Regions from separate parts of the Delftia sp. RIT313 genome, predicted to be linked through region 2. Evidence: predicted binding sites of a transcription regulator. Region 2 holds the regulator's gene; the other holds the start of a gene.
What was found. The regulator FNR, encoded in region 2, switches genes on or off when oxygen is low (the NO sensors DNR and NnrR bind a similar motif). The targets are predictions, from matches to a motif close to TTGATNNNNATCAA.
Positions count from the first base shown of each region.

Region 1: azu (azurin) is a predicted target of FNR. The motif match lies at 1,206-1,219, and genes of this name have one in related genera.

Region 1 covers NZ_JFYT01000037.1:65,365-77,149, reverse strand. Annotated here, with positions in the region: gene BW39_RS09645 (hypothetical protein) at 1-488, shown strand, start outside; gene azu (azurin) at 624-1,082, opposite strand; gene BW39_RS09635 (hypothetical protein) at 1,411-1,701, shown strand; gene BW39_RS09630 (alanyl-tRNA editing protein) at 1,745-2,461, opposite strand; gene BW39_RS09625 (DUF4132 domain-containing protein) at 2,854-5,796, shown strand; gene BW39_RS09620 (DUF4132 domain-containing protein) at 5,867-8,863, shown strand; gene BW39_RS09615 (DUF4132 domain-containing protein) at 8,887-11,785, shown strand, end outside.
Region 2 covers NZ_JFYT01000002.1:97,001-108,785, reverse strand. Annotated here, with positions in the region: gene BW39_RS02345 (cbb3-type cytochrome oxidase subunit 3) at 1-137, shown strand, start outside; gene ccoP (cytochrome-c oxidase, cbb3-type subunit III) at 165-1,082, shown strand; gene ccoG (cytochrome c oxidase accessory protein CcoG) at 1,160-2,614, shown strand; gene BW39_RS02330 (FixH family protein) at 2,672-2,986, shown strand; gene BW39_RS02325 (hypothetical protein) at 3,166-3,453, shown strand; gene fnr (fumarate/nitrate reduction transcriptional regulator Fnr) at 3,535-4,254, opposite strand; gene hemN (oxygen-independent coproporphyrinogen III oxidase) at 4,417-5,799, shown strand; gene BW39_RS02310 (sulfite exporter TauE/SafE family protein) at 5,805-6,521, shown strand; gene BW39_RS02305 (HD-GYP domain-containing protein) at 6,591-7,937, shown strand; gene BW39_RS02300 (bifunctional diguanylate cyclase/phosphodiesterase) at 7,934-10,420, shown strand; gene BW39_RS02295 (sulfite exporter TauE/SafE family protein) at 10,384-11,202, opposite strand; gene BW39_RS02290 (cell division protein ZapA) at 11,594-11,785, opposite strand, start outside.

The DNA of each region.
Region 1 (11,785 bases), on a different contig from region 2:
GCCCGCGCGGCGCATGGAAACTGCTGGCATGCGCGGCGGCCGTGATCTTCATGGCCGCCTGCCTGGATGGCGTGCAGGGCTATCCGCAGCAGCAGGCGCTCATCATCAGCCCCTACGACATGACCCAGGAGCAGCGGCTTGCCGAAATGAACGCCATGGGCGCGGCCGGCCATGCCGACCATCGCTGGACCTACGAACTGCGCCCCGGCTGCGTGCTGCGCGTGGACCTGGACGGCCCGCAGGGCCCCAGGCCTTCGCATGACATCGCCCTGCTGGGCAGCGTGGTGGCTGTCACGGCCCAGCGCGAACGCGGCAGTTTCCGCGTGGAGCTGCAGCCCGGCGACGGCCTGCAGGCCGCGCGCTCCCTGGTGCTGGAAAGCGCCAAATGGGCCGACGCCAGCTGGACCCAGCTGCTGCTGCGCCTGATGCAAAAGGGTTGCGTGGAAATGCAGGGCCGCTCGCATGGCAGGACCACCAGCAGGCACTGAGAGGCCACGCAGAGCGGCAGGGATCGGCAGGCCAGGCAAGCGCGGTTTGCCTGGCCCCGCAAATGAAAAGCGGCACCGAAGTGCCGCCGGTTTGAACGCGGGACGAGAGCCCCGCGCACAAGGCAGGTCGCCGGCTTACTTGGCCAGCGTCAGCGTGCCCTTCATCAGCGCGGAGTGGCCGGGGAAGGAGCAAAAGTAGCTGTAGGCCTCGCCGGCCTTTAGGGCGGCGGTGGAGAAGGTGACGGAATCGCTCTCGCCGCCGCCGATCACCTTGGTGTGGGCGATCACGCGGGCATCCTTTTCCTTCACGAAGTCCTTGGCCGCACCAGCGGCGATGCCGTCATTGGCCACGGGCTGCAGGTCGGCCGTCTTGCTCAGCACCCAGTTGTGGCCCATGGCCGTCTTGGGCAGCTTGCCCACGTGCTTGAGCTTGACCGTGAACTGCTTGCAGCTGGCGGGCACGCTGATGGTGGGCTTGTTGAATTGCATGGCGTCATTGCCTTCGATCTCGACGGCGCAGTCGGCGGCCAGCACAGGCGCGGCGACGGCAGTCATTGCGAGGGCCAAGAGGACGGGCTTCCATTGCTTTGCCATTGTTTTCTCCTTGAAAAGCGGGTGAGGTGGCTGGCATCCGAGGGCCATGGACCGGCAGGCGGTCTGTCGCCATGGATGCTTTGTATGGCTGCCTTAAGCATAGACAGGATCGGGGGCGGCAGGTTGATTTGAATCAAGTCAAAAGAGTTCGAAGACTTGCGCTTGGAGCATGCGGTATGGCGTCGCGCATGCAGGGCATGCATTCGGGCTGCCGCAGGAAAACGGTTTTGCCGCCCGTGGTCTTTTGGCGACGGGCAACCCCACAGCTCGCATGCCTCTACTCACGTCAGTCACATTTGGGTACGATTGCGGAAAATAGAGGGAATGTATGAGATTGCTTGTTTTCATAGGTTCGATCATCGGCGCCATCTTTCTGCTGACGGCGTTCTTCGTCGACAGCTCCCATCAACAGGCGGCGCTGGCGGCCATGGCCTGCGCCAGCGTCCTCATTCCCTATGTGCTGTTCAGATTGCACTCGATCGCCGTCGAGCATGACCAGCTCGACCAGATCCTGCAACTGGTGCGAAAGTCCGGTAGCCAGGGCGAGGGGCTGGCGCAGGGAGGCGATGGGCCCCCTGAGGCGAGCGGGCCTGTGGCGCCCAGGTCCTGGATGTCCTGAGGCCTGGCATCGACAGGTCTGGCATCAACAGGTCTGGGGGGTGTCAGGCGAACTGCACCACCACGCGCCGGTTGGTGCGGCTTTTCTTCTCGATCTTGGTGACGGCCACCGTGCCGATCTCGGCTGTGCTGCGCACATGCGTGCCACCGCAGGGCTGGCGGTCCAGGCCGGAGATGTCGATGATGCGGATCGTCGCCGTGCCGCCCGGGGGTGCGGCGCCTGCGGTGCGCACCAGGTCGGGCTGTGCAGCCAGTTGCTCGGGCGTGATGCGGTCCACGTTCACGGCATGGCTGGCGGCGATCAGGGCGTTCAGGCGCTCCGTCAGATCGGTCTTGTCCAGCGTGGACTCGGGCAGGTCGAAATCCAGGCGTGCCGAGTCCGGCGAGATGCTGCAGCCCGTCACGGGCATAGGCACCAGCACGCCCAGCAGGTGCAGGCAGGTGTGCAGGCGCATCAGCCGGTGGCGCCTGTCCCAGTCGATCACCACCTTGACACGTTCACCCACCTGGGGCGGGGCATCGGTCTGCAGCACATGCAGGATGCGCTGCCGGTCCTCGGCATAGACGGTGTCGATCAGCGCCAGGCTGCGGCCATCGGCCAGGGTCAGCGTGCCGGTGTCGCCGGCCTGGCCGCCGCTGCGGGCATAGCAGACCGTGGCATCGAGCTCGATGCCTTCGGGGCTGACGGCCGTCACGGTGGCTTCGCAGCGGTCCAGGTAGGCGTCGTCATCAAAGAGCTTGTGCGTCTGGGACAGGGGCATGGGGTGTCTCTGGGGTCATGTCGCGGTCCATGGTATCGGCGGCATGGCAGGGCCGGGCAGTACGCCTGGGCGAAAAGTCCCCAGTACAGTCCATGGCCCGCAGCGGTGGCAGTCGCCTGCTTGACAGCCTGTCAAGTGGCGGTGCCCGCGACCTGACAATATCGGCGCCCGCACCGCGTGCGTGCCGGGGAACAATGGCGTGGCCGTTGCGGATGGCGCTACAGATTTTTCCAAAGCTGACGACATACGCAGGGCATGAATCTGTGAGTTTTCCGAGGGACTGTCCGGATGGATCAAGAACTTTTGCTTCCGTCCGGTGCAGGCTCCACCCCCGTCTCCATCCCGGCAGGCCCTGGTTTGCGGCTGCCCACATTGTTCATCTCCTCATCTTTATGAGCACTACCGATCTTCACGCGGCTTCCCTGAGCGATCTCTATGACCGGCTGCATGAAAGCCTCAGCGACGAGGCCTTTGCCGCCGAACTCGACGCCCGCCTGCATGACGGGCGCGCCGACGAGGCACGCACCTTCCTGCGCGGCTGCGAGGAGCGTTGTCTCAACATCCTGGGGCATCTGAGCGGCAGCGACGCACCCTGGTCGCGTGACGGCGAACGCTGGCTGGCCTTTGCGCGGCTCACCGTGCCGCGCGGCCATGTGCTGTCGGGCCGCAGCGAGGAGCTGACCAATGCCCATGTGGCTGCCGAAGTGCGCGTGCTGGCCGAGCAATGGCTGGCCCACGCCCGCAGCGCCGACCTGCCTGTGTACAAGGGCATAGGCCTGGTGCTCGGCAGCCTGCTGCCCTGGCTCAGCTATCCCGGCATGCCCTATGACGAGGTGACGTCCACGCTGGACTGGGCGCTGGCGCTGCGCGAGGCGGCCGGGTTCCGCCGCAACCATGAGTACCACGCGGCCTGGAAGCCCCTGGTCGCCCAGTTGAACGATGCCGACCTGCTGCGCTACGCCGCCGTGGGCGGCAAGCTGTTCGACGATGTGCTGGACCACTACCGCAACGAGCGCCAGCCCAGGCAGCCCAAGGGCCAGGGCTGGAAGGACTGGCTGCCTTTCTTTGCCGAGCATCCCCAGCTCTTCGACAAATCCTACATAGATGATCCCGACCTGATCGGGCAGCGCTGGGCCAGTGCCGGCGCGCCCCGGCGAGAGGAACTGGCCTCGCTGCTGCTCAGCCAATTGACCTACTCCCAGCGCGCCGAGCGGACGAGCGCATTGCAATTGCTGGACCGCCTGGTGGCCGAGGATCCCGCGCCCTTTGCCAAGCAGCTGCGCGAGAACGGCCGCTACCAGATCAGCCTGGCGCTGGCCATGCATGTCATGAAGCACGACGATGCCGCCTTGCTGCCCCTGCTGCTGCCCGCCATGGCCCAGCGCTGCGACCGCGAGGACGAGCTGCGCCGCTACCGCAGCGTGATCCGCGAACTGGTGACCCGCCGCCCGGCCGATCTGGCCGAGGTGCCTGTCAAGGATCTGGTCAATGTGCTGCCCGCGTTCGACACCGCCAGCCTGAAGGCCACGCTGCCCACCTTGACCCCGCTCATCGCAGGCAGCAGCGCCAAGGGCCTGCGCGCCGCCATGGCCGGCCTGGCCGCCCATATTCCGCTGGCCAGCTTGGTGGATGCCGGCTGGCTGAACAAGCCGCCCAAGAACCTGCTGCTGACCTGCCGCGACGTGCTGCTGGCCCATCCCGACCCTGCTGTCGGTCCCTTGCTGGCGCAGTTGCTGGCCGGCGGCAAGCTGGATGCGGCCTCGGCCAGCAGCGTGCAGCAGCGGCTGCAGCAGTTGGGCCTGACAGGGCAGGGCGCCTCGACATCGGAAGAAAGCCAGGCAGATGCCGCATCGCCAGCGTCTGCCGCTGGCGGCGTGGATCTGGAAGCCCAGCTCGCCTCCATCAAGCGCCTGAGCGCGGCCATCAAGCCCTTCGATACGCCCGAGCTGCTGGCGCTGTGCGCGCCGCTGTCCGAACACGCGGCCCGCGTGCTGCTGCATGTGTCCGCCATTGCCGAAGGCGGCCTGCCGCCGCTGGCCGGCGAGCTGCTGGCGCGCATTCCGGCCGACAACCGTGCCCGCCTGGCGCTGGCCCTGGTGCAGCAATGGATTGCTTCCGAGGGCGAACCCAAGCAGCGCTGGGCGCTCAGGCTGCTGCCCGGCCATGCCGATGACCGCGTGGTCGATGCGCTGGTGTCCGCCGTCCAGGCCTGGAACCGCCCGCGCCTGCAGCGCGCGGCCGCCGCCGTGGAGCATCTGGGCGAGGTGGACAGCCTCTACGCTCTGCTGCGCGTGCAGGAGATCTCCGAGTCGCGCTCGCTCAAGGACCAGGTGCAACGCACGGCGCGCATCGCCCTGCGCGCTGCCGCCGCGCGCCGCAAGATGAGCGTGCCCGAACTCTTCGACGAGCTGACGCCGGACTTCGGCCTGGGCCAGGGCCTGACGGTCACGGTCGGGCCGCAGAGCTACCGCGTGGAGCTGCAGGGCGATCTGAGCCTGCGCGTCATCAACGACAAAAACAAGGCCAGCAAGACCATTCCTGCGGTCAAGGACGAGGCGCTCAAGCCCGAATGGGAGGCCGCCACCGCGCAGCTCAAGACCCTGGCCACCAGCCTCAAGACCGTGGTCAAGCAGCAGGCGCCGCGCATGCTGGCCGCCCTGGTCAGCGGCAAGCGCTGGCCGCTGGATCGCTGGCAGCGGCTGTTCGTGGCCCACCCGCTGCTGCGCATCGTGGGGCGCAGCCTGATCTGGCGCGCAGAGGATGCGCCGGGCCTGGCGCGCACCAGCTTCCGCCTGGCCGAGGACTTCTCGCTGGTCGATGTGGAGGATGAAACCGTGGCCCTGCCCGCTGGCTGCAGCATCAGCCTCTGGCACCCGGCCACGGCCCAGCCCGGCGAGCGCGAAGCCTGGCAGACCTACATGGCCGACTATGAGCTGGAGCCCCTGGTTGACCAGCTGGGCGCCTGCGCCGAGCAGCCCGCGCCCGGCCAGTTCAAGAACGGCATGCTGCTGCCGCCCGCGCCGATCACGCTGGCGCAGGAGCAGCTTGGTGGCCTGCTCAAGAAGTTCGGCTACCGGCCCGGCCCCGTGGGCGACGGCCCCAGCATCAATGAGCATGTGTGGCGCCTGCCCGCGCTGGAGCTGAGCCTGGAGCTGTCGCACGGCTATTTCCCGCCCTACCTGGACCTGGGCCTGCCCGTGGCCGTGGAAGGCCTGCGCGTGCACGACCTGAGCAAGGAATACGGGGCCAGCGCCGACCCGGCCCGGCTGCCCAAGCCGCTGCTGGCCACGCTGCAAGGCCAGTGGCTGGCCCTGGCGGCCAAGGCGGCTGCCTGAGCCTTTGTGAACCTTTGCTCCCTTGAAACGTTGGCCGCCCGACCGCCCATCATCCAAGACTCCACAGACCATGAGCAACAACGAGACAGCAGCGCTTCCCCTGCAGGCTTTGTACGAACTGCACACGGCCGCGCCGGCCGGGCGCGAGGGCATGCCGGCCTTTGCCGCCGAACTGGCAAAGCGCCTGGCCCAGGGGCGCGATGCCGAGGTGGCGGACTTCCTGCGCGACAGCAGCAGCCTGTGCCAGGAGCGGCTGCACCAGCTGCCCGGTGAGCATGCGCCCTGGCAGCGCGACCACGCGCTGTGGCTGGCGCTGGCGCGCATCAGCCTTCCGCTGGGACAGTTCTATGGGGGCAACTCGGGCGTGCCCCGGCGCAGTGCCGAGCTGACCGCGGAGCTGACGGCACTGGCCCGCGCCTGGCTGGATGACTGGGGCAGCCGCACCCACCAGCCCTGGAGATTGCGCGATGGCTACGACCTCGTGCTCAGGCAGGTGTTTGGCGTGCTGGGCCATGAAGGCATGTCCAGTGCCGAGATCACCGGCCTGCTGCGCTGGGCGCGGGAACTGAGCGCAAAAGCCGGCATTGCGCCCGGCGCGCAGTACTACTGCCACTGGCAGCACCTGCTGCACCGGCTGCCCGAGCCCGAACTGCTGGCCATGGCCATCGAGGACGGCGGCGGCCAGCTCAGCCGCGACATCGTCCAACGCCAGCTGCCGCTGCAGCGCACGCGGCCTGCAGCGCAGCGCTGGGCGCTGTGGCGGGATTTTTTTGCGCAATTCCCCGCCGTGCTTGACCAGCTGCGCCTGCCCGAGCCCGTGCTGATTGCATCGCGCTGGGAGACGGCCGATGCCGCGCGCCGCGACCTGCTGGCCCAGGACCTGTTCAAGGCCTTGTGCTTTGCCTCGGACGATGACTGGCCGCATGACCGTGCCCTGGTGGAGCGCATGCTGCAGACCGACGCTGCGCCCCTGGTCGCCTGGTTCAAGCAACTGGGCCACCTGGCGATCAATCCCGTCGTGGCGCAGCGGCTGTGGGACGCCCGGTGGCCGGCCCTGCTGCCGCTGCTATTGCCGGCCTGCGCAGACGGCTGCAAGCACGAATCCGACCGCGCCGGCTACGCCCCGGTGGCCGAGACCTTGCTGGCCGATCGCCCTGGCGACCTGGCCCGGCTGGCCGCCGGCCCGCTCACGCACCTGCTGCCCGCGCTGCGCTTGGACACGCTGCAGCGGCTGCTGCCGCAACTGGGCAAGGCCGCCTCCGGCAGTGCCTCCAAAGGCTTGCGTGCGGCGCTGGCACAGGCCCTGTCTGCCCTGCCCGTGGATGCGCCCCAGGCCGCCGGCTGGCTGGCCAAGCCCAACAAGAATCTGGTGCTGGCCTACCGCGATGTGCTGGTGGCCCATCCTGATCCGGCGTCTGGCAGCCTGCTGTCGGCACTGCTGTCCGGTGGATTGCTGGAGGTGGCCGAGCAAGGCCCGGTGCAGGCGCGCCTGAAGGATCTGGGTGCCGCAGCCCCGGTTGCGGACGCAGCCAGGCCATCTGCCGGCGAGGCCGCGCCGGCAGGCAGCGATGGTGCCGGCTCCCTGGCAGAGCTTGAGGCCCAGGCCGCCAGCCTGCAGCGCCTGTCGCCCGCCATTGCCCCGCTGGACCAGCCGGCGCTGCTGGACCTGCTCGCGCCCCTGTCGGCCCAGGCTGCGCGTGCGCTGCTGCACCTGGCGGCCACCAGCCCGCAGGAGCTGCCGGCGCTGGCCCACCAACTGCTGGCCCAGGCCAGCGCCGAGAATCGCGCGCGGCTGGCCCTGGCCCTGGTCCAGCACTGGGTGGCTGCCGATGGCGCGCCCGAATCGCGCTGGGTGCTCAAGCTGCTGCCCGGCGCGGCGGACGATCGCATCGTCGATGTGCTGTCCTCGGCCGCCCTGGCCTGGCACAAGACGCGCAAGGAGCGCGCTGTGGTCGCGCTGCAGCAGCTGGGCCGGCTCGACACGGTCTATGCCCTGTCCTGCGTGCAGGCCCTGGCCACCGGCAAGACGCTCAAGCCCAGCGTGCTGGCCGCTGCACAGGCCGTGCTGGCCGAGGCCGCCACGCGGCGCGGCATGGCGCTGGCCGACCTCAGTGATGAGCTGACCCCGGACTTCGACCTGGGCCGGGGCGTGCAATTGCAGGTGGGCGCGCAGACCTATGACGTGCTGCTGCAGGGCGACCTGTCGCTGCGCCTGCGCACGCCGTCCGGCAAGCTGGTGCGCAGCCTGCCGGCCCTGGCCGACGAGGGCCTGCGCACGGAGTGGGAGGCGGCCGCCGCGCGGCTCAAGACGCTGTCCAAGGGCATCAAGGCCGTGCTGCAGCAGCAGGCGCCGCGCCTGCAGTCCTGCCTGATGCTGGGCCGGCACTGGCCGCTGGACACCTGGCGCCGCCTCTTCCTGGAGCACCCGCTGCTGCGCGTGGTGGCACAGGGCCTGGTCTGGCGGGTGGAGCCCGCGGCCGGCCAGCCGTTCAGCCTGCGCATTGCCGAAGACCTGTCCCTGGTCGATGCCGAGAGCGATGCGGTGCAACTGCCGGCCGAGGGCCGCATCGCCCTGTGGCACCCCGCGCAGGCCACCGAACAGGAGCGTGCGCAGTGGCGTGAATGCCTGGCCGACTACGGCCTCAAGGCCTTGATCGAGCAGGTCGATGCGCCCGCCGACCTGCCGCTGGCCAGCCAGTGGCAGCAGGAGCTGCTGCAGCCCCTGGCACCGATACGGCTGACGCAGCAGGCGCTGGACGGCCTGGCAGGGCCATGGCGCTTTCATGCCGGCCCCGTGTGCGATGGCCCCGGCATCTACCTGCACCTGCGGGACTTTGCCGTGCAGCGCTGGCGCGTGGAACTGCTGCACAGCGCGGCCATGCCGTACTACGAGCCCGGCCATGAGATCGACATCGAAGGCTTTGCCCTGCGCGACATGGCCGCCGACCGCCTGCTGCCCCCGGCCGAATGGCCGCTGCCGCTGCAGGCATCGCTGTGCGCCATGCTCCAGGCCCTGGCCTCGCGCGCTGCGGGCGCGGCAGCCGCAGCAGCTGCAGCCCAGGTTTGACTCCCTCCAGAACCCCTGAATCCATGACCTCTTCGACCCTAGAACACACCGACCAGGCCACGTTGGAGGAACTGAGCACCTCGCTGCCACCCGCCGAACTGGTCCAGGTGCTGGCCAGCCGCATGCGCGCGGGCCGGCATGACGAAGTGGGTGCCTTCACGCGCAAGGCCTTCGACGACTATTCCAACCCCATCCGCGCCCTGGGCAACTTCGATCTGCCCTGGACCCATGACCATGACCTGTGGCTGGCCTTCGCGCGGCAGACCATCCCCTTCGGGCGCAGGATTGACGGCAGCCTGGACGGCGACATTCCACGCCACAGCCCCGAGCTTGCGGCCGAGTTCGAGCAGATGGCGCGCGCCAGCCTGGCCCGTCCACCTGCGCCGGACGGCGACAACGACTACCGTGAAATCCGCATCCTGGACATGTTCGGCTGGCTCTGGTACCCGGGCATCAGCCGCGAACGGGTGATGCAGCTGCTGGACTGGGCCGCAGAGCTGAACGTCCAGTCCGGCGGCAGGTATGACAGAGTCGACTGGAAGCTGCTGCTGGGCAGCCTGGACGACCAGGACCTGATGGAGCTGGCAGAGCGCGGCGGCGCGCTCTATGCCGACATCCGCGATGTCTACATGACGCGGCACAGCGACGTTCCGCACCCGCAGCGCTGCGCGCCCTGGTACGACTTCTACCGCCGCCATCCCGACTGGTTCGACGACAAGCCCATCAACGAAGACCCGGGCCTGATCGCGCTGCGCTGGGACCTGGGCGCCGATGCCCAGCGGCGCCTGGAACTGGTCAACCTGCTGCTGGGCAGGGCGGACCGCGAGCCGGCTGATTACTTCATCCCCATTTTCGACCGCCTGGTGCGGGAGGATGCCGCGCCCTTCGTCGCCTGGATCGAAGGATGGCAGCCCAAGTACCACTTCGATGCGGTGGTCGCCCGCCAGATCTGGACGGCACGCTACCCGGAGCTTTTGCCCCATCTGCTGCGCTGCATATTGCAGGTGTCGCGCATTGAGCCCTTCATCGGCCTGCTCAACCAGATGCTGGCCGAGCAGCCCGACTACCTGCGCGAGATTCCCACCGTGCGCCTGGCCCCGCTGCTGGCGCAGCTGGACCCGGCCATGCTGCATGCCCGGCTGCCCCTGCTGGGCGAACTGCTGGCGGCCAGCAGCTCGCGGGCGCTGCGCGAAGCGGTGGCGCGCTTCATGCAAGGGCTGGATGCGCAGGCCGTAGGCGCTGTCTTCGAGTCCAACGCCTGGCTGCAGCGGCGCGAGAAGGCGATGCAGCTGGCCTGCCGCGACATCCTGCTGGCCCATCCCGATCCCGGGGTCGCGCCGCTGTTGCAGGCGCTGCTGCGCACGGGCCTGGACCTGGGCTCCGAAAGCATGGTCGAGGGCCGGCTGCTGGCCCTGGGCGTCCCAGTGCCGGGCGCTCTGACCGTGGCGCAGGGTGAGGAGGGCCGGGTCCTACTCGATGCGCTGGAGGCCCGCGTGGCGCGCTTCAAGCGCTTTTCCAGCAGCATCAAGGCCTACGACCAGCCCGAGACCCTGGCGCTGTTCGCGCCGCTGTCCGAGCATGCGGCCCGCACCGTGCTGCACCTGGTGGCCACGGCCGAGGAAGAGCTGCCGCCGCTGGTGGAGCAGTTGCTGGCCCATGTGCCGGCCGAAAGCCGCGCCCAGCTGTCCCTGCACCTGGTCAATGCCTGGGTGGCCCTGGAGGGTGAGCCCAAGGCGCGCTGGGCGCTGCGACTGGCCAACGGCCATGTCGACGACCGCCTGGTGCAGACCCTGGTGGCCGCCGTGAAGGCCTGGGGCTGGAGCAAGAAGCTGCGCGCCATCATCGCCGTGGAGCAGCTCGGTGCGCTGGACACGCTGTACGCGCTGTCCCAGGTCCAGACCCTGTCCACCTCGCGCAAGCTCAAGGACCTGGTGATTGAAGCCACGCATGACGCGCTCAAGGCGGCCGCCCAGCGGCGCGGCCTGAGCCTGATCGAGCTGTATGACGAGCTGACGCCCTATTTCGGCCTGGGCGGCGAAGGCCTGGTGCTGGAGGTGGGCCCGCAGCGCTACCGCCTGCAGCTGCAGGGCGACCTGAGCCTGCGCGTGGTGGGCGACAAGGGCAAGGCCTCCAAGACCCTGCCTGCGCTCAAGGACGAATCGCTGCGTCTGCAGTGGAATGCGGCCCAGGCCGAATTCAAGACCGTTGCCGCTGGCGTCAAGGCCATCGCCAGGCAGCAGGTGCCGCGCCTGGGTACCGCCTTCATGACGGGACAGCGCTGGTCCGTCCCGCGCTGGCGCAGATTGTTCCTGCTGCATCCCCTGCTGCGCATCGTGGGCCGCAGCCTGATCTGGCGGCTGGAGCAGGGCGCGAGCTTTCGCATTGCCGAGGACTTTTCCCTGCTCGACGCCAACGACGATGGCGTGGAGCTGCCCGACGATGCGCAGGTGCTGCTCTGGCATCCGGTCGATGCCGCAGCGGGCGAGGTTGAGGCCTGGCGCACCTGCCTGGCCGACTACGAGCTGCAGCCGCTGATCGACCAGCTGAACGCAGGCGCACAACTGCCCGAAGCCGGGCAGTGGAAGAACCATGCCCTGCACCCCGCCGGCCCGCTGCAGATACGCCAGGGCGCGTTGTCCGGTCTGCTGGCCAAGTGGAACTACCGCCCCGGCCCCGTGGGGGACGGCCCCGGCATCTACGAGCACAAGCTGGACCTGGCAGGCCCGCAGCTGTACATCGAACTCCACCACGGGCGCTACCTGCCGTTCATGGACCTGGACAACCGCGTGGACATCACCCATGCCGTGGTCTACGACAGCAGCCATCGCGGCGAAGATGGCCGCTGGCCCCGGCTGCAGCCGCAGCAGTGGCCGCGCGCGCTGCAGGCCACGCTGATGGCGCAGTTCGCGGCCATCGCCGCCA
Region 2 (11,785 bases):
TGGACATCACCACCATGCGCATCGTGGCCACGCTGGCCTCGCTGGCCTGCTTCATCGGCATCTGGTGGTGGGCGTTCGCCCGCCGCAACCAGGCCCGTTTCGACGAGGCCGCCCAGCTGCCGTTCGAGCAAGACTGAGTCCCTCCACCAGAACGAGAACTTCCCATGAGCGATTTCGTAAACAACTTCTGGTCGATCTATGTCACGGCGATCACGCTGGGCGGCATCATCGGCTGCCTGCTGCTGCTGTATCTCACCGCACGCAAGAAGGTGGTCCCATCGGCCGACAACACCACGGGCCACGTCTGGGACGAGGACCTGCGCGAGCTGAACAACCCCATGCCCAAGTGGTGGATGTGGCTGTTCATCATCACCTCGGTGTTCGGCTTCGCCTACCTGGCGGCCTATCCGGGCCTGGGCTCGTTCGCGGGCAAGCTGGGCTGGACGCAGCTGGGCGCCTATGAAAACGAGATGACCAAGGCCCGCGCGGACCTGGAGCCGCTGTACGCCAAGTTCACGAGCATGAGCACCGAAGACATGGCCAAGGACCCCCAGGCCATGGCCATCGGCGAGCGCCTGTTCATGAACAACTGCGCACAGTGCCACGGCTCGGACGCACGCGGCGGCAAGAGCTTCCCCAACCTGACCGATGGCGACTGGCTGCATGGCGGCACGCCCGAGAAGATCAGGGAAACCATCACGGGTGGCCGCATCGGCATCATGCCGCCCATGGCCGCTGCCGTCGGCACGCCCGACGATGTGCGCAACCTCTCGCACTATGTGCTGAGCCTGTCGGGCAGCCCGCACGACTCGCTCAAGGCCTCGCTGGGCAAGTCCAAGTTCACGGCCTGCGCAGCCTGCCACGGCATGGACGGCAAGGGCAACCAGGCCCTGGGCGCGCCCAACCTGACCGATGACATCTGGCTGCACGGCTGGGGCGAGGCCGCCATCACGGCCATGATCAACAACGGCAAGCACAACGAGATGCCTGCCCAGAAGGACAAGCTGACCGAGGCGCAGATCGCGGTGCTTGCTTCCTATGTCTGGGGCATGTCGCACAAAGACGGCGCAGTCCGTCAGTAAGCACAGGGGCGGCGCTGCGGCGCCGCCTTTTTGCGTTTTGAGTTTTCAGATATTTCAAAAAAACAAAGGAACCCACCATGAAGCCCGAGAGCGGGGATGACACCGGGAAGCCTCCCCGCAAAGTCATTCCGATCACGCCGGCCACGCCTGATCCGGGCGAGCTGGTGTCGATGTTCGAGTCGGAAAAGAAGGTCTACCCGCGCTCCATCAGCGGTGTCTTCGCACGCTGGCGATGGGCCCTGGTGTTTCTCACCCAACTGGTTTTCTACGGCCTGCCCTGGCTGGAGTGGGGCCAGCGCCAGATGGTGCTGTTCGACCTCGGAACGCGGCGCTTCTATCTCTTCGGGCTGGTGCTGTACCCGCAGGACTTCATCTACCTGGCGGGCCTGCTGATCATCTCGGCGCTGGCATTGTTCCTGTTCACGGCCGTGGCCGGGCGCCTGTGGTGCGGCTTCTCGTGCCCGCAGACGGTCTACACCGAGATCTTCATGTGGGTGGAGCGCAAGGTCGAAGGCGACCGCAGCGCGCGCATGCGGCTGGACAAGAACGGCTGGACCTTCGAGAAGGCCTGGAAGAAGTCGCTCAAGCAGTTGCTGTGGATCGCCATTGCGCTGTGGACCGGCTTCACCTTCGTGGGCTACTTCGTGCCCATCCGCGAGCTGGGCGGCGAGCTGCTGGCGCTGCAGGGCAGCTGGCAGATGTTCTGGGTGCTGTTCTACGGCTTTGCCACCTATGGCAACGCGGGCTACATGCGCGAGCAGGTCTGCAAGTACATGTGCCCCTATGCGCGCTTTCAGAGCGCCATGTTCGACCGGGACACCATGATCGTCAGCTACGACACGGGCCGGGGCGAGCCGCGTGCGCCGCGCACCAAGAAGGTGGACTACAAGGCCCAGGGCCTGGGCGACTGCATCGACTGCAAGATGTGCGTGCAGGTCTGCCCCGTGGGCATCGACATCCGCAACGGTCTGCAATACGAATGCATTGGCTGCGGCCTGTGCATAGACGCCTGCAATTCCATCATGGACAAGATGGAGTACCCGCGCGGCCTGATCCGCCTGACCACGCAGAACGCCATGGCCGGCCTGTGGCGGCGTGCCCAGGTGCTGCGCCGCATCTTCCGTCCGCGCGTGCTGATCTACTCGGCCGTGCTGATCGGCTTGAGCGTGGCCATGATCGTGAGCCTGGCGCTGCGCCAGTCGGTCAAGGTGGACGTGATCCGCGACCGCGCCTCGCTGTCGCGCATCGTGGCGGGCGGCAAGCTGGAGAATGTCTACCGCCTGCAGATCATGAATGCCACCGAGCAGGCCCAGCGCTACCGCATCAGCGCCCACGGCCTCGATGGGCTGGAGCTGGCGTCCGAGCAGGAAGTCGAGGTCGGCCCGGCCGAGACGCGCGGCATTGCGGCGCGCCTGCAGATTCCCTACGGTTCGGCCGAGCCGGGCTCGCACACCGTATTCTTCGATATCGATGCCGTGCATTCGGGCGCGGGACGCGCGTCCGAAAAGGCCGTCTTCCTGGTGCCCCGGTGATGTTCCTGGCAGGCGCGGCAAGGTCCGCGCCTGCCGCCTGAAAGAAAGAGGTTTCCCATGTCTTCCAGTCCCGCAGTGTCCGCGCCCGCGCAGGCTCCCTCGCACCCCGACGCCGGCAAGCCCTGGTGGAAGTTCGGCCATGTCTGGCTGGTGGTGGCCGGCCCGGCGGCCGTGGTGGTCGCTGCCGTGATCACGGCCATCATCGCCATCAATGGCGCCGATCCCGTGATCGACCCCGACTACTACCGCAACGGCATCACGATCAACGAGCGTGCCGATGGCGTGCGCGAAGTGCCCAAGAGCATGGCGCCCGCCGTCACCGGCCGCAACCATGCGGCCACGCCCGCGCACGATCACCCCACGGACCGCTGATCGCCGTGCACCCCTGCAAGAGGCCGCAGTCGCGGCCTTTTTGCATGGCGGATCGCATCTCCGGCATGCGCGACGGGTGAGGGTTTCCTACAGGCGTGCAGGGCGCTGCGGGGCTTGGCGCCATGCGTTGGCGCGGCGCACAATGAAGGCGACCCCTCGACAGCACAAGGAGATCGCTGATGTTGGCCCAACGCTGGATGTGGATTGCCTGGCCTGCCTTTCTGGCAGCCGCCGTGATGGAGATGCTGGTTTTTGCCTTTGTGGACCCCCTGGAGCTGCATTGGCTCGGCGACCTGGGCTGGTCGCGCCAGGGCATCTACACGCTGGCCTTCTTCGCCTTCTGGGGCGTGACCATGCTCTCCAGCCTGATGACCACCATGCTGGGCCGCTCGGCCCGCGATCTCAATGACGGCGTGGTCTCCGAGCCCGACCCGGACCTGGCCATGCAGGGGCTGGGGCGGGACTGAGCGAGAGCCCGCCGCAATGAACAAGGCCCGCTGTCGCGGGCCTTGTTCATTGGCGGATGAATGCTTGCCGCCCTTGCAGCCTCACTGGCACTGCTGGCTGTTGACGATGCGCTTGAGCGCCTCCGTGTCCAGGATGCGCAGATGGCGCTGGCGCACCTCGATGATGTTGTCGTCCGCGAACTTGGAGAAGGTGCGGCTCACCGTCTCCAGCTTCAGGCCCAGGTAGCTGCCGATTTCCTCGCGCGTCATGCGCAGCACCAGTTCGGACTTGGAAAAGCCCCGCGCATGCAGGCGCTGCACCAGGTTGAGCACGAAGGCGGCCAGGCGCTCTTCGGCGCGCATGCTGCCCAGCAGCAGCATCACGCCGTGTTCGCGCACGATCTCGCGGCTCATGACCTTGTGCACATGGTTTTGCAGGGCCGTGACCTCGCGCGACAGGTCTTCCAGCTTGTCGAAGGGCATGACGCAGACTTCGGCGTCTTCCAGCGCGACGGCATCGCAGGTGTGGTGGTCGTTGACGATGCCGTCCAGGCCGATGATCTCGCCGGCCATCTGAAAGCCCGTGACCTGGTCGCGTCCATCCTCGGTGGCCACGCAGGTCTTGAAGAAGCCGGTGCGGATGGCGTACAGCGAGGTGAATGTCTCGCCGTTGCGAAACAGCAGGCCTCCGCGCTTGACCTTGCGGCGCGTGGCCACGATGTCGTCGATGCGCTGCATCTGCTCGGCATCCAGGCCCATGGGCATGCACAGTTCGCGCAGGTTGCAGTTGGAGCAGGAGGCTTTGATGGTCTGAAGGTTCATGGAGTGATAAACATCAGCGGCACACAGCGTGCCGGCGGTGACCTCGTGGATTGCGATGAGTTGGATCAAATTGTCGCAGCAGTCCCTCAAACAACTCTTGATATGAGTCAAGGACATGACCGATGTGCTGCGGCACAGTCGAGGTATTAGAGGAAAAAACCCATGACCGCTGTCACCCCAGAGCTGCTGCGTCGCTTTGACGTACCGGGGCCCCGATACACCTCGTTCCCTACCGCCGACCGCTTTGTCGAGGCCTTTGGTGCAGAGGACTATATCCTGGCGCTGCAACAACGCAAATCGAGTACCGCAGCGCGTGCCACGCCTTTGTCGCTGTATGTGCACGTGCCTTTTTGCGAGTCGCTCTGCTACTACTGCGCCTGCAACAAGATCGTGACGCGCCACCACGATCGCGCCGCCGTCTACCTGGACTATCTGGCGCGCGAGATGGCCTTGCACACGGCCCATTGCGGCAAGGGCCAGACCGTCAGCCAGCTGCACCTGGGCGGCGGCACGCCCACCTTCTTCTCCGACGACGAGCTGCGCACGCTGATGGGCCTGTTGCGCGAGCATTTCAAGCTGGAGCCGGGTGGCGAGTACTCCATCGAGGTCGATCCGCGCACCGTCAGCGTCGAGCGCCTGGTCGTGCTCAAGGAGCTGGGCTTCAACCGCCTGAGCTTCGGCGTGCAGGACTTCGACGAGCAGGTGCAGATCGCGGTGCACCGCGTGCAGCCGGCCGAGCAGGTGTTCGAGCTGGTGGCGGCCGCGCGGCAGCTGGGCTTTGCCTCCATCAACGTGGACCTGATCTACGGCCTGCCCAAGCAGACGCCCGAATCCTTCGAGCGCACGCTGGCCCAGGTCAACGCGCTGCGGCCCGACCGCATCGCGCTCTATGCCTATGCCCACCTGCCCGAGCGCTTCAAGCCGCAGCGGCGCATTGCGGCCGAGGATCTGCCCCAGGGGGCCGACAAGCTGGCCATGCTGTCGCGTTCCATCGCCGCGTTCATGGACGGTGGCTATGTCTATGTGGGCATGGACCACTTCGCCCTGCCGGAGGACTCGCTGGCCGTGGCCAAGCGCCAGGGCCGGCTGCACCGCAACTTCCAGGGCTACAGCACCCAGCCCGACTGCGACCTGATCGCGCTGGGCGTGTCGGCCATCGGCAAGGTGGGCGCCAGCTACAGCCAGAACGCCAAGACGCTGGAGGAGTACTACGACGCCATCGACGCCAGCCACCTGCCCGTGGTGCGGGGCCTGGCGCTGTCGCGCGACGACCTGGTGCGCCGCGCCGTCATCATGGCCATCATGTGCCAGGGCGCCGTGCTGTTCGAGCCCATGGAGCAGGCCTGGCTGCTAGGCTTTCGCGAGTACTTCGCGCCCGAGATGGCGGCCCTGGAGGACCTGCAGGCCAAGGGCCTGGTGCAGATCAGCGACGAGGGCTTCCAGGTCACGCCCATGGGCTGGTACTTCGTGCGCGGCGTGGCCATGCTGTTTGACCGATATCTGCAGGCGGACAAGAACCGGGCGCGGTTTTCGAGGATCATCTAGGCCCCATGCTGTTGTCGCTGCTCTGGACCGCTTTGATCATGGGGCTCGTCGGCGGGCCCCATTGCCTTGCCATGTGCGCTGCGCCCTGCGGCGTGGTCACGGGCGGGGCGGGGCAGGGCGGCGGCTCGCAGGTGGTGGCCGTGCATGGATTGCAAAGCCGGCTGTGGCTGCGCACGGCGCTGTTCCACGGCGGCCGTCTGGCCGGCTATGCCAGCCTGGGCGCTGCCTCGGCCCTGGCCATGGAGAGCCTGTCCTGGCTCACCAGCCAGACCACGGCGCTGCAGCCGTTCTGGACGCTGACCCATGTCGCCGTGATGGCCTGGGGCCTGGCCATGATGGTGCAGGCCCGCCAGCCCGCCTGGCTGGAGTCTGCCGGTCGCGCCGCCTGGCGGCGCGTGCAGCCCTGGGTGTCGGCGCCGGGCGGTACGCTGGCGGCAGGCTATGCCTGGGCGCTCATGCCTTGCGGACTGCTGTATTCGGCCGTGCTGGTCGCCGCGCTCAGCGGCGGCCCGTTGCAGGGCGCGCTGGCCATGGCGGCCTTTGGCGTGGGCAGCGGGCTGTGGCTGGTGGCCGGCCCCTGGCTGTGGCGGCTGGGCCGGCAGCGCCTGAACGGCCTGCGCGCCGAATGGGGCACGCGCCTGGCCGGCCTGATGCTGGTGGGCGTGGCCGTCTGGGCGCTGTGGATGGACCTGATCTACAAGCCCAGCCTCTGGTGCCGTTGAGCAACAGCTGAGGCCAGACTTGGCACCTGGGGTCGCGGATTGGCTGCGAGGCCCTCAGAACTGGAGATAATGCCCGAATCATCGGCTTACATATTGCCGATTCCTTCAGCCTCGGGGCCGTTGCCGCGCGTGAACCATTCCGTCCTCATCGATATCCGAGACCTCCGTCCGGGCATGTTTGTCCAGCTCGATGTTGGGTGGCTGAACCATCCCTTTCCGGTCAGCAGCTTCAAGATCACCTCCAGCGCACAGATCCAGACCCTGAAATCCCTGGGCCTGGAGGTGGTGCGCTGTGTCCCGCACAAAAGCGACACCTGGCCCGCCGAGGTGCGCACCCCGCCGCCGCAGGAGCTGCCGCCCGTCGTGGTGGCCCCCGAGCCTGCACCCACCGAACCTGCTCCAGCACCGTTGCTGCTGTCCGTGCCCGACTGGCGCGGCCGGCTGGAGGACTGCAATGCGCGCTTTCAGAAGGTGGAGCGTGGCTATGTGGCCATAGAGACCACCATTGCCAGCGCGCCCGAGCAGGCGCGCATGCCCACCGAGGCCCTGGTCGATGGCTGCCTGGCCGAACTGGCGGGCCCGCAGGACGTGGCCATTCACCTGCTGTCCGATGGCGTGGGCAGCAGCCAGAGCGTGCATGCCGTCAACGTGACCGTGCTCAGCCTGCTGCTGGGCCGGGCCCTGGGCCTGCGGGAATCGCTGCTGCGCGACCTGGGCCTGGCGGCGCTGCTGCATGACGCGGGCAAGCCCGTGGCCGGTGTCGAAGGCATGCACGGCCTGGCCCTGGAGCCTTCCGTGCCCGACGCCCTGCGCGAGCGCTACGAGCGCCATGTGGGCGAATCCGTGGCCATTGCCATGCGCATGGGCCTGTCGGCCCAGGTCACCACGGCCATCGCCCAGCACCATGAATGGGCCGACGGCACGGGGTTCCCGCTGAGCCTGGTGGCCGAAGACATGGAGCTCACGGGCCAGATCCTGGCCCTGGTCAACAGCTACGATCGCCTGTGCAATCCCGGCGATGCACAGACGCCGCATACGCCGCACGAGGCCCTGTCCATGCTGTTCAGCCGGCTGCGCGACAAGTTCGCCGCGCCCGTGCTCAATGGCTTCATCCGCATGATGGGTGTGTTCCCCCCGGGCTCGGTGGTGGAGCTGACCGACGGGCGCCATGCCATGGTCATGTCCGTGAATGCATCACGCCCGCTCAAGCCCTCGGTGATGGTGCACGATGCCGGCGTGCCGGCCGCGCAGGCGCCCGTGCTGGCGCTGGAGCTGTTTCCCGAGCTGGGCATACGCCGGGGAGTGGCGCCCGCGCAACTGCCGCGCGATGCGCTGGACTACCTGTCGCCGCGCCGGCGTGTCTGCTATTACTTTGAACGGGCGGTGGAGTTGGATCCACCGAAGGTGGCGTCTTGAACAAGCAAGCGCTCAACCGCGCCTGGCCCCGCCTGCTCGATGCACTGCAGGAGGCCCTGTGGCTGATCGATGCGCGCACCCTGAAGGTGCTGCGCGCCAACGCCGCCAGCGAATCCGTCACCGGCTATGAGGCCGATGCGGCCCCGGGCCTGCCCGTGCAGGTGCTGGCCGCCACGCCGCAGCAGCAGGCTTTCTGGAGCGATCCCTTCAACTGGCAGGCCGGAGCCCAGTTCATTGCCGAGGTGCGCCGCGCCGATGGCCAGCTGGCGCCCGTGGAGATGCGCGTGCGCGCGCTCGATGGCGAGGTGCTGCTGGTCAGCATGCTGGACCGGCGCGAGCAGGCCTTGCACGAGGCCGAGTTCGAGAGCCTGCTGGGCGAGCTGCGCGCCACGCTGGAGTCCGCGGCCGACGCCATCCTGGTCTGCGATCCCGATGGCCGCATCCGCGCCTTCAACCACCGCTTTGCCACGCTCTGGGGCATTCCCGAGGCGCTGCTGGTGCGCCGCAACGACGTGGCCATCCTCGACCACCTGGCCAGCCAGGTGCGCGATGCCGAATCCTATGCGCGCCAGTTGAAGCTGCTGTCGGCCCAGCCCCTGATGGAGGCGGCCGACGTGCTGGACCTGCGCGACGGACGCATCCTGGAGCGCCGCGCCGTGCCCCAGCTGCGCCGGGGCCTGCCCATGGGGCGGATCTTTTCCTTTCGCGACATCACGGCCGAGGCCCAGACCCAGGCGGGCCTGGAGCTGGCCGCGCGCGTCTTCGAGTCCAGCCTGGACGGCATCTTCATTGCCGACGGCTACATGGATGTGGCCCGCACCAACCCGGCCTGCGAACGCCTGCTGGGCGGCATGCCCGTGCAGGGGCGCACGGTGGAGTCGCTGTTCGAGGCCTCCGAAGGCCAGGCCGACACCCTGGGCGACCTGGCCCGCATCCAGTGGCACCAGGGCGGCTTCTGGGAGGGCGACCTGTGGCTGCGCCAGGCCGGCGGCGCGCGCTGCGCCGTGCGCCTGTCCTGGGTGCCGCTGCGCAACGCGCAGGGCGACGTGGTGCAGAGCATCGGCTTCATGCGCGACCTCACGCAGCAGCGCGTGGCCCAGCAGCGCATTGAACAGCTGGCCTACAGCGACGCGCTCACCGGCCTGCCCAACCGCCTGAACCTGACGGAACGCGTGGATGCAGCCATCGAGGCCGCGCGCGCAGGCGGCACGGTGTTCAGCATCCTGTTCATCGACCTGGACCGCTTCAAGATCATCAACGACTCGCTGGGCCACCAGTTCGGCGACCGCGTGCTCAAGCTGGTTGCGCAGCGCCTGAGCGACTGCATGCGGCCCGTGGACATCCTGTGCCGCCTGGGTGGCGACGAGTTCGTGCTCTATCTGCAGGGCTGCAACGCCGAGCTGGCCGCTTCGGTGGCCAAGCGCATCCTGCAGGAGATGGAGCGCCCCTTCCTGCTCGACGGCCTGGGTTTCTCCGTGCAGTGCAGCATCGGCGTGGCCCAGTACCCGGCCGATGGCCTCACGCTGGATGAGCTGATCCGCCAGGCCGACACCGCCATGTACCGCGTCAAGGAGCGGGGCCGGGGCCATTTCAGCTTCTACCAGCCGCAGATGAGCGCCGGCCTGCTGTCGCGCATGAAGCTGGAGCACGCCATGCGCCAGGCGCTGGAGCATGGCCGCATGGCGGTCTACTTCCAGCCCCAGGTGCACATAGACAGCGACCGCATCGTTGCTGCCGAGGCGCTGCTGCGCTGGACCGATCCCGAATTCGGCGTGGTCTCGCCGGGTGTCTTCATCCCGCTGGCCGAGGAGTCGGGCTACATCGTCACGCTGGGCGCCTGGGTCATGGAGCAGGCCGTGCAGGAGGCTGCACGCTGGCAGCAGCAGGGCATGCCCATCAAGGTCTCGGTCAACGTGTCGGCGCTGGAGTTCCGCCAGTCAGGCTTTGTCGAGCGGGTGACCGAGCTGCTGCGCAGCTACGGCCTGACACCCCAGCTGCTGGAGCTGGAGCTGACGGAAAGCATCTTGCTGCAGGACGCCCAGGACATGGCGCTGCGCGTATGCCAGATCGCCGATCTGGGCGTGGGCATGGTGATTGACGACTTCGGCACCGGCTACTCCAACCTGGCCTACCTGAAGAAGCTGCCCATCTCCAAGATCAAGATCGACCAGAGCTTCGTGCGCGGCCTGCCCAGCGACGAGGGCGACCAGGCCATCGTCGGCGCCATCATCAGCCTGGGTCTGGCCCTGGGCGTGGAGATCGTGGCCGAGGGCGTGGAAACGCACGAGCAGCTGACGGCCATCCACCGCATGCAGGGCCACTACTTCCAGGGCTTCCTGTGTGCGCCTGGCCTGCCGCGCGAGCAGTTCGGCGAATGCCTGCAGGCCCAGCGCGCCGGCATTGGCGCCATCGCCTACCGGCAGAGAATGGCCCAGGCCGCGAGCGCTCAGCTGCCTGCGCTCAAGCCCTTCCAGAGCATGTAGGCCGCCAGGCCGAACAGCAGCGTGGCAAAGATGCGCTTGAGCTGGCCCACGGGCAGCCGGTGCGCGGCCCGTGCCCCCAGCGGTGCCGTCAGCACGCTGCAGCAGGCCAGGGCCAGCAGGGCCGGCAGCCACAGGTAGCCCAGCGAGTATTCGGGGCGCCCGGCGTCGCCCGCGCCGGTGAAGATCAGGCCCGCCGCATTCACCACGGCAATCGGAAACCCCAGTGCCGCGCTGGTGCCCACGGCCATGTGCATGGGCACCGAGCAGCGCATCATGAAGGGCACGCTGATGAAGGCCCCGCCCGCACCCACCAGCCCCGAGATGAAGCCCAGGCCCGTGCCCGCGCCGTACAGCCCCAGCGGCCCCGGCAGGGCGCGCGTGGCCGTGGGCTGGCTGTTGCTGCGCAGCATGCGCAGCGCCATGTAGCCGATGAATACGCCAAAGAACAGCGCCAGGTACTTGCCGCGCAGCAGCGCGAAAACGCCCAGGCTGGCGAGCAGGCCGCCCGTGATGATGCCCGGCGCCAGGCTGCGCACGATGTCCCAGCGCACGGCGCCACGACCGTGGTGGGCGCGCAGGCTGGAGATCGAGGTGAACACGATGGTGGCCATGGCCGTGGCGATCGCCATCTTCACGGACAGATCCGGGCCGACCCCGCGCTTGTCGAGAAAGTAGGTCAGAAACGGCACGAGCACCATGCCGCCGCCCACTCCCAGCAGGCCGGCCAGGAAGCCGGAGCACAGGCCCAGCAGGGCCAGTTCGAGAAACAGCAGGTCAGGCATGCGGCAGAAGATCGGTAGTGGATGGGCGGGGAGGGGAGGGCAACAAAAAACCCGGCGCACCGTGGAGGTGCGCCGGGTTGGAATCAGGTGTCTGCAAAGACCACCGGGCCGTCATCCTGAACCGGGGTTCAGGGGGGCAAGGGCAGCCAGACGTTGGGTTCATCTAACGCGAGACGATCACGCTCGAATGGCAATGTACCAAGCCCGGGCTCATAGAGCATTGGTCCAAGGAACTATAAAGCCCGGCGGGTTTGCAGACGCCTCCATTCTACGGCGATTGAGCAGGCCCGCAATCAAGTTCTTTGAACGGCATGGGCTTTCCATTGACATGGCCGATGCCATGAAAAACGGCCTCCGAAGAGGCCGTTGGATAGACAGGGAGTGCAGCGGCTCAGAGCAGCCGAGCATCGCTTTCCAGGGCCTGGTCCAGGCGCAGCACCAGTTGCTCGGCAAGGGCCTGCTGGCGCTGGCGCTCGGCCAGTTCCTCGGGGCTGGGCTCGGGCGGCACGGACTGGGCGGCATGCTGCGAAGTGACCTCGTCATGCAGGGACTGCATTTCGGCCTGGGCCGTGGCCATGGCGCT